Regions from separate parts of the Pseudomonas sp. MBLB4136 genome, predicted to be linked through region 3. Evidence: riboswitches for the same ligand, from Rfam matches in the RefSeq annotation. Region 3 holds a riboswitch; each other region holds the start of a gene.
What was found. A riboswitch is a leader RNA that binds a small molecule or an ion and turns the genes downstream of it on or off. The one in region 3 is predicted to bind cobalamin.

Region 1: linked by a shared signal. The riboswitch ahead of ACSX1D_RS06500 (cobaltochelatase subunit CobN) and the one ahead of ACSX1D_RS18325 (TonB-dependent receptor family protein) in region 3 are both predicted to bind cobalamin.
Region 2: linked by a shared signal. The riboswitch ahead of btuB (TonB-dependent vitamin B12 receptor) and the one ahead of ACSX1D_RS18325 (TonB-dependent receptor family protein) in region 3 are both predicted to bind cobalamin.

Annotation. Positions count from the first base shown of each region.
Region 1 is NZ_CP196713.1:1,425,703-1,431,059, reverse strand. It holds gene ACSX1D_RS06500 (cobaltochelatase subunit CobN) at 1-2,432, opposite strand, end outside; cobalamin riboswitch at 2,553-2,960, opposite strand; gene ACSX1D_RS06495 (GFA family protein) at 3,061-3,408, shown strand; tRNA gene ACSX1D_RS06490 (tRNA-Ala) at 3,469-3,544, opposite strand; gene ACSX1D_RS06485 (hypothetical protein) at 3,589-3,909, opposite strand; gene ACSX1D_RS06480 (O-methyltransferase) at 3,931-4,593, opposite strand; gene ACSX1D_RS06475 (C40 family peptidase) at 4,612-5,133, opposite strand; gene ACSX1D_RS06470 (C40 family peptidase) at 5,217-5,357, opposite strand, start outside.
Region 2 is NZ_CP196713.1:1,432,208-1,437,564, reverse strand. It holds gene ACSX1D_RS06530 (cobyrinate a,c-diamide synthase) at 1-233, opposite strand, end outside; gene cobO (cob(I)yrinic acid a,c-diamide adenosyltransferase) at 358-969, opposite strand; gene ACSX1D_RS06520 (hypothetical protein) at 966-1,541, opposite strand; gene btuB (TonB-dependent vitamin B12 receptor) at 1,595-3,442, opposite strand; cobalamin riboswitch at 3,564-3,800, opposite strand; gene ACSX1D_RS06510 (DUF2149 domain-containing protein) at 3,865-4,164, opposite strand; gene ACSX1D_RS06505 (MotA/TolQ/ExbB proton channel family protein) at 4,142-4,618, opposite strand; gene ACSX1D_RS06500 (cobaltochelatase subunit CobN) at 4,621-5,357, opposite strand, start outside.
Region 3 is NZ_CP196713.1:4,000,759-4,006,115, reverse strand. It holds gene ACSX1D_RS18330 (cobalamin-binding protein) at 1-559, shown strand, start outside; gene ACSX1D_RS18325 (TonB-dependent receptor family protein) at 613-2,556, opposite strand; cobalamin riboswitch at 2,657-2,888, opposite strand; gene dxs (1-deoxy-D-xylulose-5-phosphate synthase) at 2,961-4,859, opposite strand; gene ispA ((2E,6E)-farnesyl diphosphate synthase) at 5,018-5,357, opposite strand, start outside.

The sequences.
Region 1 (5,357 bases), 2.2 Mb from region 3:
TCGAAGTCGATGCCACGGGTGACCAGCACCTCGGCCATGGACTCGCGCAGCTCCGACTCCAGGCCGGCGCTGCCGACCAGCCGCTTGATCTCGGCGATGGTGGCGCGTCGCGCCGGCCCCTCGCCCTGCCCGGCGCCGGCCTCGAAACTCTCGATCAGCTGGCGCAGCTTGAGCAGGTCGTCGTACAGCGGCGTGGCCACCAGCGGCGGGGTCAGGTGGTCGATCATCACCGCCAGGCCGCGGCGCTTGGCCTGAATGCCCTCGCCGACCCCGTCGACTATGTACGGGTAGATGCTCGGCAGGTCGCCGAGTATCTGCGTCGGATAGTCCTCGTCGCTCAGGCCCGCCCGCCGCCGCGGCAGGAACTCGTAGGTGGAGTGGCGGCCGAGGTGGATCAGCGCGTCGGCACGGAAACCCTCGCGCAGCCAGTGATAGAAGGCCAGGTACTGATGCGGCGGCGGAAACACCAGGTTGGCGTGCAGCAGCTCCTCGTCCACCTCCCAGCCGCGCGGCGGCTGCGGGCCGACGAATACCTTGCCGAACCGCAGCCCCGGCAACAGCAGGCGGCCGTCGCGGACCATCACCCGCCCCGGGCCCTCGCCCCAGCCGCGCAGGCCCTCGATGCCGGTCGCCACCAGCGCCGCGATCAACCCCTCGGCCTGGGCCCAGTCGGCCTGGGTCGGCTGCGCCACGGCCGCGCGGTACAGCGCCTCGAGCTGCGCCAGCAGGTCCAGGGCGCGGGCCCGCGCCGGGTGCTCGACGCCATCGAGCACGTGGTGCAGCTCGCTGGAGCCGCTGGCCAGGATATCCGCGGCGATCTGCAGCTCGGAGGCCGCCAGGGCCCGGCGCAGCTGGGCGTGCCAGTAACCCAGGGGGCCCTGGACCATCTCCGCCTGCAGCGCGGCCGGCAGCGTGGCGAACCAGTCGCGGTACTCCTCAGCGCCCAGACTCTGCACCTTGCCGGCCATCTCGGCCAGGGCGTCGCCCTGCTCCGGCAGGTTGACGCCGCGCTCCTGCAACAGTTCGAGCAGCACCGCGGGGCTGTCCGGCAGCGGCCCGGTGTCGTAGCCCTCGGCCTGCAGGCGCTGGAGGATGTGCCACAGCGACTGCGGCACATCGAGGTTGTCCGCGCCGATGTTGTGCCGCCCCGGCGGATGGTTGTAGTAGATGATCGCCAGGCGCTTGTCGGCGTTGGCCGTGCGCTGCAGGTGTCGCCAGCGCTGGATGCGCGCGCTCATCGCGGCGACCTGGTGCGGCAGCGGCTCGCCGATGGCGAAGCGGATGCCGGACAGCGGGTCGAGCTGGCGCTCGCGCCAGGCCGCCAGCACCATGGCCTGGCTGGTGCCTTGCAGCTCCGGCATGGCCAGCTGGTAGTGCACCTTGTCGCGCGCCAGGCCGTCGCTGGACAGCTGCCAGGCCGCCTCGCTGCGGTCCTCCAGGCGCAGGCCCTTGAGCACCGGCACGTTCAGCTCGCCGAACAGCTCGGTGACCTGCTCGCGGTGCTCGCCGCCGCCGATGACAAAGTCCTGCAGGGCGACCACCGCCGCCAACGGCGGGTGCTCGCCCTCCTTGAGCCAGCGCACCGCCTGCAGGGAGCCCTCACCCCAGTTGGCGAACAGGCTGACGCAAGCCAGACCGGCCTCGCCCAGGGCGCGGCACAGCGCATCGTTGAGCGCCTGGTCGCCGGCACGATCGGCGCGCCCGTGGTCGACCAGCGCCACCAGGGCCTCGCCGCGCCAGCGCAGCTGCTCGGCGCTGCGCAGCTCGCCGTCCTGGTAGAAGCGCAGCGGCGCCCGCTCCCTGGCCGGCGCCGGCGCCACGCCGGTATCCACCCGCGCCGCCAGCCAGGCCAGCAGCCCGGCGATGTTCTCGCTGCCGCCGGCCAGCCAGTAGCTGCGCGCGCTCAGCCAGTCGGCCTGGCGCGGATGTTCGCGCTGCTGCTCCTGCAGCCAGGGGGCCAGCGCCCCGCCCGGCTTGGCCGCGCCCAGGCGCTCGGCCTCTTCGCGGGAGGCGAACAGTGGACGACCGGCGGCGCGGCTGAGCTGCACCAGGCCATGGTCGCTGTGCAGGACGAACAGCTCGGCGGCTGACGCCCGGCCCAGCAGGGGCCGCAGACGCTCCACCTCGGCGCCGAAGATGCCGGCACCGAACAGCACCTGGCCCGCATCCAGCCATTGCTGCAGGGCGGCATCGTCCAGCTCGGCCAGCTGCTCGGGAGTCCGCGCGCTGACCCGCTGGCCGGGATACTGGCGCTGGAACTGGGCGACCGCCGCGGCGAACTCGGCGGCGCTGTAGGCGGAGACGATGGCGTTGATCTGCGCCGCACCGGCCAGCGGCGCGCTCAGCGCCAGGCAGGTGGCGAGCGCCAGGCGTCTGCCCAGGGAAAGGGCGCACGTCAGGAAGGACGCAGACCGTGGAAGGGACATGCTCATGTCGTAATAGCTCCGCCGCGCTCACCCGCGCGACCCAGACCGCAAGAGGCAGGCGGAGGAACGACGACGCATGGGCCACGACAAGGGCGCGGCCCACCCGCCGGACAACGCCCTCCGCGATGCCGTGGACTGCGACAGGCCGGTCTCCGGGCTCACGAGCGGCGCGCCTCTAAGGGCGCCGGCCCGCGCACCTTCCCGTGCGCGGAGCCTGGCGGGCTTAACCGTACGTAGCGAGGGAAAGTCCGGTTCGAGGGGGCACCCCCGCGCAGTTTTGTTGGTCTTTCGCGGCGAATAGCGGGCTATTCAACGAAAAAGAGCAGCAAAAATGGCCGAATCCGGCTTTCCGCAGCAGAACAGCGTTAAGTCCGACAGTCTCCCAGGCACAGTGGTAAAAAGCGCGGGTTTGACTCGTCTACCGTTGCGGGGGCAGCGTCGGAATTGCGGGCCCGTAGAGGCCGAACGCACCGACTTCCCTGTTTCACCCCTCGGACGCGCGGCGTCGGGGGCACCTGTTGCAAGGCGCGCAGGGTAGAGACAGGCAGGCGGGGCGTCAATGCACGGGCGCGCCCGATGCCTCCCGCAACGGGAGCTAAGCTTCTACCTCCTCTTACTCGTCAGGAGCGTTGCGATGAAATACCGAGGACGCTGTCATTGCGGCCAGGTGGCGTTCGAGGTGGAGGGCGAGATCGCCGGAGCCGTGGCCTGCAACTGCTCGATCTGCCAGCGCAAGGGTGCCTTGATGTGGTTCGTCCCGCGGGACCGGCTGAACCTGCTGACCCCGGACAGCGACGCCGCCGCCTACAGCTTCAACAAGCATGTGATCATGCACCGCTTCTGCCCGCGCTGCGGCATCCACCCCTTCGGCGAAGGCACCGACCCCAAGGGCAATGCCATGGCGGCGATCAATATCCGCTGCCTCGAAGGCATCGACCTGGACGCCGTGCCGGTCCAGCAGTTCGACGGCAAGGCGCTCTAGAGCGGCGACAGCTGCAGCGAAGACAAAAAAGCCAGGCCACCGAGGCCTGGCTTTTCGACTTGGTGGACCGAAGGAGGATCGAACTCCCGACCTCCGCATTGCGAACGCGGCGCTCTCCCAGCTGAGCTATCGGCCCGTGCAGTATTCAATCTAGCCCGCCCTCGACGGCACGCCAATGGCTCAGTGACGCGGCATGAAGCCCGCCGGTTTGGCCGCCAGCCAGGCGACGAAGGTGCACAGGCGCTCATCACTCAACAGGGCCTCGCGGCTGTTGTAGTGCAGCGCCAGTTCCTTCTCGCTGAACAGCCGGTGGATCTGGTTATGGCAGGCGCGACACACCCACAGGGTGGCGGTGATCCGCTCGCTCCTGGCGTAGCGCTTCTGCACGTAGGGCTTGTCGTGCAACGCCTTGGGGATCAGGTGGTGACGGGTCAAGGGCGCCTGGCGGGCGCAGAGCTCACAGCCTTCGGGCTGGGGCGGCAGGCGAATCGGTTCGGCCATGGGACGGCGGCGAGCTCAGGGTCAGCGCTTGCGGCACAGGGTCAGGCCGTCGCCCAGGGGCAGCAGCGACAGGTCGATGCGCGCATCGTCACGCAGGGCCAGGTTGAGGGCCTGGATAGCGCGGGTATCGGCGCTGTCCGGCGCGGCCTCGAGCACCCGACCGCTCCACAGGGTGTTGTCGAACAGCACCAGGCCACCCGGGCGCAGCAGGCGCAGGGCATGCTCGAAGTAGGCCGGGTAGTTGGCCTTGTCGGCGTCGATGAAGATCAGGTCGAACTGCCCGTCCTGCTCCTCGCCGGCCATCGCTGCCAGGGTCTCCAGGGCCGGCGCCAGGCGCAGCTCGATGCGCCCGGCCAGGCCCGCCTCGTCCCAGTAGCGCCGGGCCATGGCGTTGTAGTCGCCGGAAATGTCGCAACAGATCAGCCGGCCGTCCTCGGGCATGGCCTCGGCCATGCAAATGGCGCTGTAGCCGGTGAAGGTACCGATCTCGATGACCCGCCTGGCGCCCGTCAGCTTGACCAGCAGCGCCATGAACTGGCCCTGCTCCGGGGCGATCTGCCAGCGCGCGTTTTCCAGCTGCGCGGTCTCCTCGCGCAGGCGCTTGAGCAGCGGCGTCTCACGCAGGGAGACCTCGAGCAGGTAGCGATACAGTGCGTCGTCGAGGTTGAGGGTGCGATTGGTCATGGGCTGGCCTGCCTGAAATCAGGGGTTGCGCGCCAGTTCGGCGCTGAACACGCGCTTGGCGTCCAGGTAGGTGCGCTGCCAGTAGCTGTTGCTCAGGCTGTCCAGGCGCACGGTGCCACCACTGGAGGGCGCATGGACGAAGCGGCCGTTGCCGACGTAGATGCCGGCATGGCTGACCTGACTGCCGCCGCTGGTGGCGAAGAACACCAGGTCGCCACTCTGCAGAGCCTCGCGGCTGCCGATGGTCGGCGCGCGCAGTGCGCTCAGTTCGCGGGTCGAACGGGGCAACTGGATGCCGGCGGCGTCGCGATAGACATAGCCGATCAGCCCGCTGCAGTCAAAGCCCCCTTCGGGGGTGTTGCCGCCATAGCGGTAGGGGGTGCCGACCAGGCCCAAGGCACGGAATAGCACGTCGTCGGAGCTGCCGTGAAGGCTACCGGCGGGAAGCTGAATCGAGGTTGGCGGAGCGGCCGGGCGGCCGGCGCAGGCGCTGAGCAGCGCGACGAGAAGCAACAAGGCGACACGGGGCGTAGCGGGCATGAGCGAGGCGATCCTGAGCCTGGATGCGCCCTACTCTGCCGGCTCAGGCGTCGGCGCGCAACCGCCGAGGCGCCACCAACGACTCAGGGATGGCGCTCGAGCGACTCGCTGGGCGCCATGGCCAGCACGCGCTTGGCCTCGATGAAGCTGCGCTTCCAGTAGCGGTCGTCCAGGCTGTCGACCCGCACGCCGCCACTGCGGCGACTGGCCGAATGGATAAACTG
Region 2 (5,357 bases), 2.2 Mb from region 3:
AGCAGCCGGCGGCTCTCGGCCTCGCCGACCATCCACAGGTCCAGCTGGTACACCGGCAGGCCGCTGGCGCGGGCGAGGATCATCGGGTCGAGGAAATCCGGCCCGCACTTGAACACCCGCACCCGCTTGCCCTGGCGGCTGTGCAACCGCGCCAGGGCGGCGGTGACCGTGGTCTTGCCCTGCCCCGAGGCCGGCGCGGCGACCAACAGGGCCGGGCAGCTTCTAACGCTCATCGCGGCCTCCCTTCACCATCGTAGGGTGGATGGCGCCTTACCCATCCACCAACGACAACGGTGGATGAAAACGGCGTCATCCACCCTACGCAACTGCGGTCTCTGCATGCCTTGAGCGGGCTCATCAGAACTCCACGCCCTTCTGCGCCTTCACGCCAGCCTTGAAGGCGTGTTTGACCAGGCTCATCTCGGTGACGGTGTCCGCCGCCTCGATCATCCCCGGCAAGGCGCCCCGGCCGGTCACCACCACATGCTGCAGCAGCGGCCGCGCCTCGATATCGGCGAGCACCGGTTCCAGCTCCAGGTAGCCGTACTTCAGGGCGATGTTCAGTTCATCCAGCACGACCAGGCCGATGGCCGGATCGTTCAGCAGCTGCCGGGCGACCGCCCAGGCCTGTCGGGCCTTCTCGATGTCGCGCTGGCGGTCCTGGGTCTCCCAGGTAAAGCCCTCGCCCATCACGTGGTAGCTGACTTCCTCTGGGAAGCGGCGGAAGAAGCTCTCCTCGCCGGTGCTGGCGGCACCCTTGATGAACTGCACCACGCCGACCTTGATGCCGTGCCCCAGGGCCCGGGCGACCATGCCGAAGGCCGAGCTGCTCTTGCCCTTGCCGTTGCCGCTGTGCACCAGCAGCAGGCCGTACTCGTCCTGGGCCTGGGCGATCTTCTCGTCGATCAACGCCTTCTTGCGCGCCATGCGCGCCTTGTGCCGCGCGTCCCGCTCGACCGACTCGCTCATCCCTGCACCTCCGCGCGGCGCTGCGCCAATTGCCAGGAGCGGGCGCCGACGTAGAGCATCGCCGCCACACCGACATAGAGCGCCAGGGTGCCTAGGTAGCGCGGGTAATACTGGGCGATGCGCTCGGCCAGCAGGGCCAGGCTCGGCTCCGCATAACGCCCGGAGAAATAGAGGAAGCCGCCGCCGGAGAACAGGTAGGCGACCAGGGCGCCCAGCGCCACGGTCGCCGCCAGCAGCGCCAGGCTCTGCAGGCTGTCGCGGTGCCAGCCGGCGTACAGGCGGCCAGCCAGCCACAGCGAGCCGTAGGCCGGCACGAGCAGCCAGTAGGCCGGCGACATGCACCAGTCGCTGACCCCGGCCCACTGCATGGCGGCGAAATCGAGCAGGGAAGCCTCGATGAACAGCGCCGGGAACACCCAGCGCGGCGCGAGCAGCACGCCGGCGAGGAAGAACACCGCCCAGGAGGCGCTGGGCAGGTTGACCGAGGCAAAGTGATGGCCGCGGGTCATGGCCAGCAGCGCCGCCAGGGCGAGGCCGAGCAGCAGTTGCAGGGAGGGTGACAGCTTGGGCATGGGGGTTCTCCTGGTGAGGGCGCCGACGGGTCAGCCCGTCGGCGCCGGGGGGATTACAGCGCCTGGTAGCGCACCGTCAGGTAGACCGCCTGGCCGGGCTGGTTGAAGCCCTCGGCGGTCTCGTAGTCGGCGTCCAGCAGGTTGGCCACCCGGGCCTGCAGGCGCCATTCGGGGTCGATGCGGTATTCGCCGCGCAGGTCGAGGGTGGCAAAGCCGGACAGCGGCTTGTTGTTGGCCAGGTCGTCGAAGCGCTGGCCTTCGGCGTGCAGGCTGGCGCCGAGGCTGAAGGCGCCGAGGCGACGATCCAGGTCCAGGTTGAACAGCTGCTTGGCGCGGCGCGCCAGTTCGTTGCCGTCATTGGCCCCGGACGAGCGGTTCTCCGGCTCCAGCAGGGTGTAGTTGGCGTTCCAGTCCCAGCCGAGCAACCGGTTGCCGAGCACCAGCTCGACGCCGCGGATGCGCGCCTGGTCGACGTTGGCCGGCGCCTTGATGCTCGAGTCGTAGGCGATCAGGTCGTCGATCACCGTGCGGAAGGCGTTGAGCGACCAATGGCCCCAGCCATGCCGGCCGGCCAGGCCGACCTCCAGGCTCCGGGAGGTTTCCGCCTGCAGTTGCGGGTTGCCATAGCCGGGGTAGTACAGCTCGTTGAAGGTCGGTGCCTTGAACGCCGTGCCATAGCTGACAGTCGCCCGCAGCGCGTCGCTCAGGGCATAGCCATAGCCGAGGTTGCCGGTGTCGTGGCGGCCGAACTGCTGGTTGTCGTCGCGGCGCAGCGACAGCTGCCAGTCGTGCCGGCCGACCTCGCCGAGGTACTGGGCGAAGGCGCCCTTGTTGTCCCGGGAATCCTCGGCGTAGGCGGTGCTGCCGTTGACCTCGTCGTGCTGATGGTCGGCGCCCAGAGTCAGGGTATGGCCGCTCGCCAGGGCGAGGTCGTTCTGCCAGCTGGCGCTGTCGCGGCGACTGTCGAAACGCGAACTGAAACGGCCGTCGAGAAAGGCGTCGGACTTGTCTTCGCTGCGCCCGACCTGCAGGGTCACCTGCCAGGGCTCGAGCGGGGCGAAGCGCGCACGGGTGCCGAAGACGTTCGCCTCGCCATCGGCATGGGCGTGAAAGCCCGAGGTGCGCCTGCGATTGACCTGGTCGTAGTCGTTGTGCGACTTGGCCCGCAGCAGGTTGGCGTCCAGCTCCAGGCCGTTGGCGAAGCGGTAGCCGGTGCTGAGCGTGGCGGAGAGGTTACGGTAGCCGTCGGCATCGTCTTCGTAGCCGCTGGCGCCGATCGGCTTGACGTTGATGCCGTCGGTATCGATGCCGCTGACGCCCAGGCTGTACCAGCCGGCGCCGGCGCCGCCGGCAACCCCGGCGCTGCCGCTGTAGCTGTCGTGGGTGCCGTAACCGGCGGAGAAGAACGGCTTGGCAGCGCCGCTGCCGCCCTTGCGGGTGAAGATCTGGATCACCCCACCTATGGCTTCGGAGCCGTACAGGCTGGAGCGCGGCCCGCGCACCACCTCGATGCGCTCGATCAGCTCCAGGGGCAGGTCCTGCAGGGCCGTGCCGCCAGAGGTCACCGAGCCGACCTTGATGCCGTCGATCAGCACCAGCACATGGTCGGATTCGCTGCCGCGCATGAACAGCGAGGTGTTCTTGCCCGGCCCGCCGTTGTTGGCGAAGGACACGCCCGGCACGCGCTTGAGCAGCTCGGGCACCGAGGTCGCCTGGCTCTGCTCGATCTGCGCGCGGTCGAATACGGTTACCGCCGCCAGGCTCTGCTCGGCGGTCTGCGCCGTGCGGCTGGCGGTCACCAGTTGATCGTTCAACCGCGTCGGTTGGGCGGCTTGCGCCAGGGAAATACTGCTGATGCTGCACGCCAGCAGCGCTGCCGGCGTCAGAAGGGACTTGCTCATGCTCGATCTATGCTCCGTCGCACCCACCCGGGCGACTTAGGCTGAGAAAGGCATACGGAGCGCAAAGGACGGGCGAACGGCAGTCAGGCGCAGTCCACCCGCCCGACAACGCCCTCCGCGATGCCGTGGACTGCTACAGGCCGGTCTCCGGGCTCACGAGCGGCGATCCGACTTGCGGATCGCCCGCCAGCGTACCTTCCCATGCCGAGGCACAGTGGTTGAACAGCGCTGGTTTGACTCGTCTACCGTTGCGGGGGCAGCGTCGGAATGGTTGGCCCGGACAGGCCTAACGCACCGACTTCCCTGTTTCACCCCTCGGACGCGCAGCGTCGGGGGCACCTGAAGCAAGGCGCGCAGGGTAGAGAGTTGCCACGGCAACGTCAACGCCGCGCGCGCCTGTCGACCGCCGCCCTCCTGCCGCCTCACTGGCCGATCAGGATCAGCTTGCCGGTCTGCGGGTCGCGATAGACCTGGCCGACGCTCTCCAGCCCCTCGCCGCCCTGGCCCTTGAGGCTGTCGGGCAGGGCCGGCAGCTCGCGGCCTCGCTCGACCGGCAGCGGCTGCTGGCGCGCCTCGAGCCGGGCCAGCAGGTCGGTCTGCGCCACCAGGGCGGCGATCAGCCCGCAGGCGAACACCAGCACCACGTCGACCAGGTTGGCCAGCGGGCCGAGGGGGTCGTCGTCGCCCGCGGCGAAGCGGCTAGAGCGCCAGCGCCGGCTCATCGGCCCGCTCCTCGCCCGCCCAGGCCTCACACTGGTCCAGCAGTTCGTCGTACCAGCGGCGGCGCAGGCGCCCCAGGCCGAAGCCGAGCAGCCCGGCGAGCAGGCCGAACACCGTGGTGTCGAAGGCCACCCGCATGGCCACGCTGAGGATCTGCACATTGCCCTCGCCCAGGGCCGCCAGCCCGGGCCCCAGGGGGATCAGGGTGCCCATTAGGCCGAGCATGGGGCCGATGCGGGCGATCAGGTCGGCGCGGTCCAGGCGCCGGCGCGCCCGCCGCTCGATCTCCGCGACAGGCAAGACGCGCCAGCGGGCCAGGCCGCCGCAGCGCTCGCCGACGGCCACCCCGCAATCCCACACCGCCACGGCCAGCAGGGCGAACAGGCCGAGGGTGACCGGTTGCAGCAGCCAGCCGACCAGCAGGTGCAGCCAGGTGAATACTTGACTGTCGAACATCCTTAACCTCCTATCGAAATACGTGGGCCGCGGCCGCGCCATACGCCCAGGGCGAGCAGGCCGGCCAGCAGCGCCAGGGCGAACCAGAATGCCTGGCTCAGGGCTTGGGGCTCGCCTTGGGCGGCGCCCGATTCTGCGGCGGGCTCGGCCTGCGGCGCCTGGATCTCGCTGAGGCTGCTCGGCGCAGGCGCCGGCTCGTACTGGATGCGCGCCGCCTGCAGGCGCTGCTGCAGGGCGCTGCGCAGCTCCTCCGGCAGCTGCGGCAGCAGCCACTGCAGCATGGGGTGATCCGGCCGGGTGTGGCCGCTGCCGGGCAGGCCGTGGGCGACCACCAGGCGTGCGAACTGCTCGCCGAGCTGCTGGCGGGTGGCCGCGTCGGCCTGCCAGAACTCCTTGTGGATGGCCACCAGCATGATCGCCAGCATGTTGCTCTTCACGTGCACGTTGGCGCCCTGCTCGAGGAAGTCGTCCAGGCCGACTTGGTAGCGGTCGTCGACATACACCGCCTTGACCTCCTCCCAGGCGCTGTCACGGATGATCTCCGGGTTGGTCACCTGCCAACCCCAGAGGTATTCGAGGAACTCGCTGCCCATGGTCCGTGCGCCGGCGTAGTCGTGCTGCATCAGCGCCTCGATCCAGGCCGGGTTGAGGAAGCGCCCGCGCAGCTCGGCCAGCAGCGCCTGCTGCAGCGGCTCCAGGCGCACCCGCGCCGGGTCGTTGTGCCAGCTGACGAAGTTTT
Region 3 (5,357 bases):
ACTGCTCTGGCCCGACAGCATCGGCCCGGCCCAGCGCCAGCAGCTGCAGGCGTTCGGCATTCCCCTACTGGTCGTGGAACCACGCGACCTGACCAATCTCGCCGCCCAGTTCGCCGAGATCGGCGCGCGCATCGGTCGCCAGGCGCAAGGGGAGTCGTTGCGCCAGCGCTTCGACGAGCGCCGGGCCGAGCTGAGCCGGCGCTATCGCCGCGAGCGGCCGTTGCGGGTGTTCTATCAGATCTGGGACAAGCCGCTGTACACCATAGGCGGGCGCCAGATCATCAGCGACGCCCTGCGCCTGTGCGGCGCCGAGAACGTCTTCGCCGACCTGAGCCTGCCGGCGCCGCAGGTCAGCGTCGAGTCCGTGTTGCAGCGCGATCCCGAGGTTATCCTCGCCGGCAGCGGCGCCCAGCTGGACGGCTGGCGGCGCTGGCCGCAGTTGACCGCGGTAAAGCGCAAGCAACTCTGGCCGGTGCCGGACAAGGGCCTGGAACGGCCCAGTTTCCAGATGCTGGCGGCGACCGAGAAACTGTGCGCCCGGCTGGCGGACGCGCAGTAGCCCTCTGAATGCACAAGGCCCCGCGATTGCGGGGCCTTGTTGTAGGTGGCGGCTTAGAAGCGATAGCCGACGCTCAGTTGCACATCTTCTTCCGGTGCTGGATACAGTCCCTTGTTTCCCGGTGTCCAGGCGGAGTAGGTGGCGAAACTGTCGTAGCGCTTGCCGGTGAGGTTGTTGACCCGCAGCTTGGCGTTGAACTGGCGGTACTCGTATTTCAGGGCGGCGTTGAACAGGGTATAGCCCCCTTCGCGCGGCAGGACATGGGCGTCGTCGCTGGAGAGGTAGCGGGCGCCAGTGTAGATCGCTTCCAGATAGGCGTTCAGTCCCGGCAGGACGATGTAGTTCAGGTGTGCGCCGGCGCTATGACGGGACACCCAGGGCACTTCGTTGCCCTTGTTCTGGCCGGCGCGGAACTCCGAGTCGGTGAAGCTGTACTGGGCACCGACACTGAGCTTGTTGGTCAGCGAACCCTCACCCTCGAGCAGCAGGCCCTGGCGACGGGTCTTGTCCAGGTTGATATTGGCGCCGGCGCCAGGGCCGAATACGGAGTGTTCGGCGAGCGGGTCGTACAGCAGCTCGTCCTCCAGATCCAGGCGGTAGAGAGTGGCCTGGTAACGCTGGCTGCCATCGCGCCACTCGATTCCGCTTTCCCAGGACTCACCGGTCTGTGGCTTGAGGAAGGTCACGCCGGGCCCGACTGAGGCGTTCTCATTGACGTTGGCCCAGCGCAGCACATCTTCGCGCTTGATAAACAGGCTGGTCTGCTGATTCGCCTGCCACTGCAGGGCAACGCTGGTGCTGCCTTCCCGGTCGGTATGACTGAGGTCGTTGCGCTTGTTGCGGTCCTCCGCCTCGCTGGCGCGGTAGCCCAGGATCAGGCTGACATCGCTGGCAAGGGGCTGACTCAGTTGGGTGTACCAGTCGCGCTGAGTCTGGCGCGCCAGGCTGCTGAAGCTCGGAAAGCTGGCGTAGGCGGCCTGGTAATCGCTGGTGATGTGGTCGTGGCCGATCAGCCACTCGCTGCGCCCCAGGCCGCTATCGAAGTGGGCCGTCAGGCGCGGGCTGAAGCTCTCCACACGGGTGCCGTCATTGAACGGGCTGCCGGAAATCAGGCCTACGCCATCGGAGTCGCGGAAGCTGTAATCGAAGTTGCCGGTCCAGTTGGCGCCGATGGCCTGTTCCAAGGCGAAGCGGTGGACCTGGGTCTTGCTGTCGTTCCACTCGTTGGAGGTGCTCGCCTTGCGGTCCGCGCGGCGTTGGGCAATGGTCAGGGCGCCGGGGTAGAGCAGTTCATCGTCGGTGCTCTGGTACTCATACAGTGCCCAACCATCGGCGTGATCGTAGCGCAGCCGGGCGAAACCGTTGCTGTAGCTGGCGTTGTTGTGGTCGCGATAATTGTCGGTGTGGCGCGTTTCGCCGCTGGCATAGACGGAGAACCCGGCGCCTAGCTGCTGGAACAGATGCCCGCGATAGGCCTCCAGGTCGTGGCTGCCCTGGGTCGTCTCCACATAGGCTTCGTTGTCGACTGGCGTGCGGGTGATGATGTTGATCACCCCGCCTACCGCCTGGTCGCCGTAGAGCACGGTGCCGGCGCCGCGGATGATCTCGATGCGCTCGATGTTGGCCAGGGGCACGCTGTTGAGGTCGGGGCCGTTGAGGCTGGGATTGTTCAGGCGGCGGCCGTCGACCAGCACCAGGGTGTTGTTCACCGCATTCTCGCCGAAGCCGCGCAGGCTGATCGACGCGCGGTTGCCGTCGCCCAGGGTGTCGCGAACCTGCAGCCCCGCCTGCCCGCGCAGCACTTCGATCAGGTTGTGGGCGGCGCTTTTCTCGATCTGTTTGCGGTCGATCACCCGGACGCTGGCCGGCGCGGGCTTCTGCAGGGGGGTGCCGCGGGTCACCACCAATGGCTGGGCCTGATAGGGTTCGGCGGGCTCGGCAGCCAGTACCAGGCTCGGGGTCAGCGCTACGGCGAGGGCGAGAGGGGACAGTTTCATGGGTAAATCCTCAAAAGGGAGAAGTCTTTTGAGGAGGGCAGGGACAAGCACGGGCAAGCGGACGGGTGCCAGCGCTTGACGGTGATGCCCTCCGCAACACCAGTCAGATTGCGCCGAGGCAGGTCTCCGGGCTGTCGACTGCGATTTTCCCACCTTCCCGGGCGTACCCAGTGGTGTGTCGGGAAAGCCGGCGCCAGAGCGGGTGTCGCTCGGCGGCTGTCGATTACCGTTGCGGGGGCAGCGCAGGCTTGGCGGCTGTCGGCTGACAGCGGCGCACCTGCTTCCCTTTTCACGCGGCTGGTATGGCCGCGACCTCGGACAACTTGAAACGCCGCGCACCATAAGGGGCTGCGGCGGGTAAAGCAATGCTGCGGCGCGGACGTTGGTCGCCCGCGCCGCGTCGATCAGGCTGGCAACATGGCCAGGCGGCGACGGATGGCGGCCTCGATGCCGGCCTCGTCAAGGCCGCATTCGGCGAGCATCTGCGCCGGCTTGGCGTGCTCCACGTAGTAGTCCGGCAGGCCCAGGTGCAGCACCGACTTGAGCAGGTCCTCACGGGCCAGGTACTCGCTGACCGCGCTGCCGGCGCCGCCCATGATGCTGTTCTCCTCGATGGTCACCAGCAGCTCGTGCTCGGTGGCCAGCTGGCGCAGCAGGGCCTCGTCCAGGGGTTTGACGAAGCGCATGTCGACCACCGTGGCGTCCAGGGTCTCGCCGACCTTCAGCGCCTCGGCCAGTTGCACGCCGAACGCCAGCAGGGCGATGCGCCTGCCCTGGCGGCGGACCACGCCCTTGCCGATCTCCAGCGGTTGCAGGCCCGGCTCGATGCTGGCGTCGGGGCCGCTGCCGCGCGGGTAGCGCACCGCCGCCGGGCCCAGGTACTGGTAGCCGGTGGTGAGCATGCGGCGCAGCTCGTTCTCGTCGCTGGGGGTCATCACCAGCATGCCGGGGATGCAGCGCAGGTAGGACAGGTCGAAGCTGCCGGCGTGGGTCGGGCCGTCCTCGCCGACCAGGCCGGCACGGTCGATGGCGAACAGCACGTCGAGGTTCTGCACCGCGACATCGTGGATCAGCTGGTCGTAGGCGCGCTGCAGGAAGGTCGAGTAGATCGCCACCACCGGCTTGGCGCCGTCGCAGGCCATGCCGGCGGCCAGGGTCACCGCATGCTGCTCGGCGATGGCCACGTCGAAGTAGCGCTGCGGGTAGCGCTCGCTGAAGGCCACCAGGTCGGAGCCTTCCTTCATCGCCGGGGTGATGCCGACCAGGCGGTTGTCCTGCGCGGCCATGTCGCACAGCCACTGGCCGAAGACGTTGGAGTACTTGGGCCCGGAGGGCTTCTTCGGCGCGTTCGCCGGCGCGTTGATCGGCTCCAGCTTGGTGATCGCATGGTAGCCGATCGGGTCGGCCTCGGCCGGGGCGAAGCCCTTGCCCTTCTTGGTGATCACGTGGAGGAACTGCGGCCCCTCCAGGTCGCGCATGTTGCGCAAGGTGGCCAGCAGGGTCGGCAGGTCGTGGCCGTCGATCGGGCCGATGTAGTTCCAGCCCAGTTCCTCGAACAGGGTGCCGGGCACCAGCATGCCCTTGGCGTGTTCCTCGGTCTTGCGGGCGATCTCCCAGGCGCCGGGCAGGCGTGACAGCACCTTCTTGCTGCCTTCGCGCATGCTGGCGTAGGTGCGGCTGGAGAGCAGCTTGGCCAGGTAGTTGGACAGGCCACCGACATTCTTGGAGATCGACATGTCGTTGTCGTTGAGGATCACCAGCATGTTGGCGCTGACGTCCGAGGCGTGGTTCAGCGCCTCGAAGGCCATGCCGGCGGTCAGGGCGCCGTCGCCGATCACCGCCACGCTCTTGCGCTTGCTGTTGTCCAGGCGGGCGGCGATGGCCATGCCCAGGGCTGCGCTGATCGAGGTGCTGGAGTGGCCGACGCCGAAGGTGTCGTACTCGCTCTCGCTGCGGCGTGGGAAGGCGGCGATGCCGTCCTTCTGCCGCAGGCTGCTCATCTGCTCGCGGCGGCCGGTGAGGATCTTGTGCGGATAGGCCTGATGACCGACGTCCCACACCAGGCGGTCGTCCGGGGTGTCGAAGACGTAGTGCAGGGCGATGGTCAGTTCGATCACCCCGAGCCCGGCACCGAAGTGCCCGCCGGTCTGGCCGACGGTGTAGAGCAGGTACTGGCGCAGCTCGTCGGCCAGGCTCACCAGCTCGGCTTCGCCCAGGCGGCGCAGTTCGTCCGGCGTGTTCGCGCGGTCGAGCAGGGGCGTCAGCGGGCGCTCGCGGGGGATCTCATCGAAGGTCGTCGGCATCGGGCGAATCGTTATAGGCAAAAAGATGCGGCAGTTTACCCGAAAGCGATGCCAAGCTTTAAGCCATAACTCCGCGCAAGCGCGGCGGGGTTGCCCGCCCGGCCTGATTCACCCGCGCAGGCCGGTGTCCCCGTCGGGGCGCGGCTCGGCCAGGTGCCTCAGTGGCGGCGCTCGACGATATAGCGGGCCAGCTCGCGCAGCGGCTCGGCGCCGTTGTCGAAGGCGCGCAGGGCGTGCAGCGCCTGGTCGCGCAGCTCCAGGGCGTAGGCCTTGGCCGGTTCCAGGCCGAGCAGGGCCGGGTAGGTCGGCTTGTGGTTGGCCTCATCCTTGCCTTGGGTCTTGCCCAGGGTGGCGGTGTCGCTCTCCACGTCGAGGATATCGTCCTGCACCTGGAACGCCAGGCCGATGGCCCGGGCATAGGCGTGAAGGGCCTTCAGCGCGGCCTCGTCGGCGCGGCCGCTGGCCAGGGCGCCGAGGCGCACGCTGGCCTCGATCAGC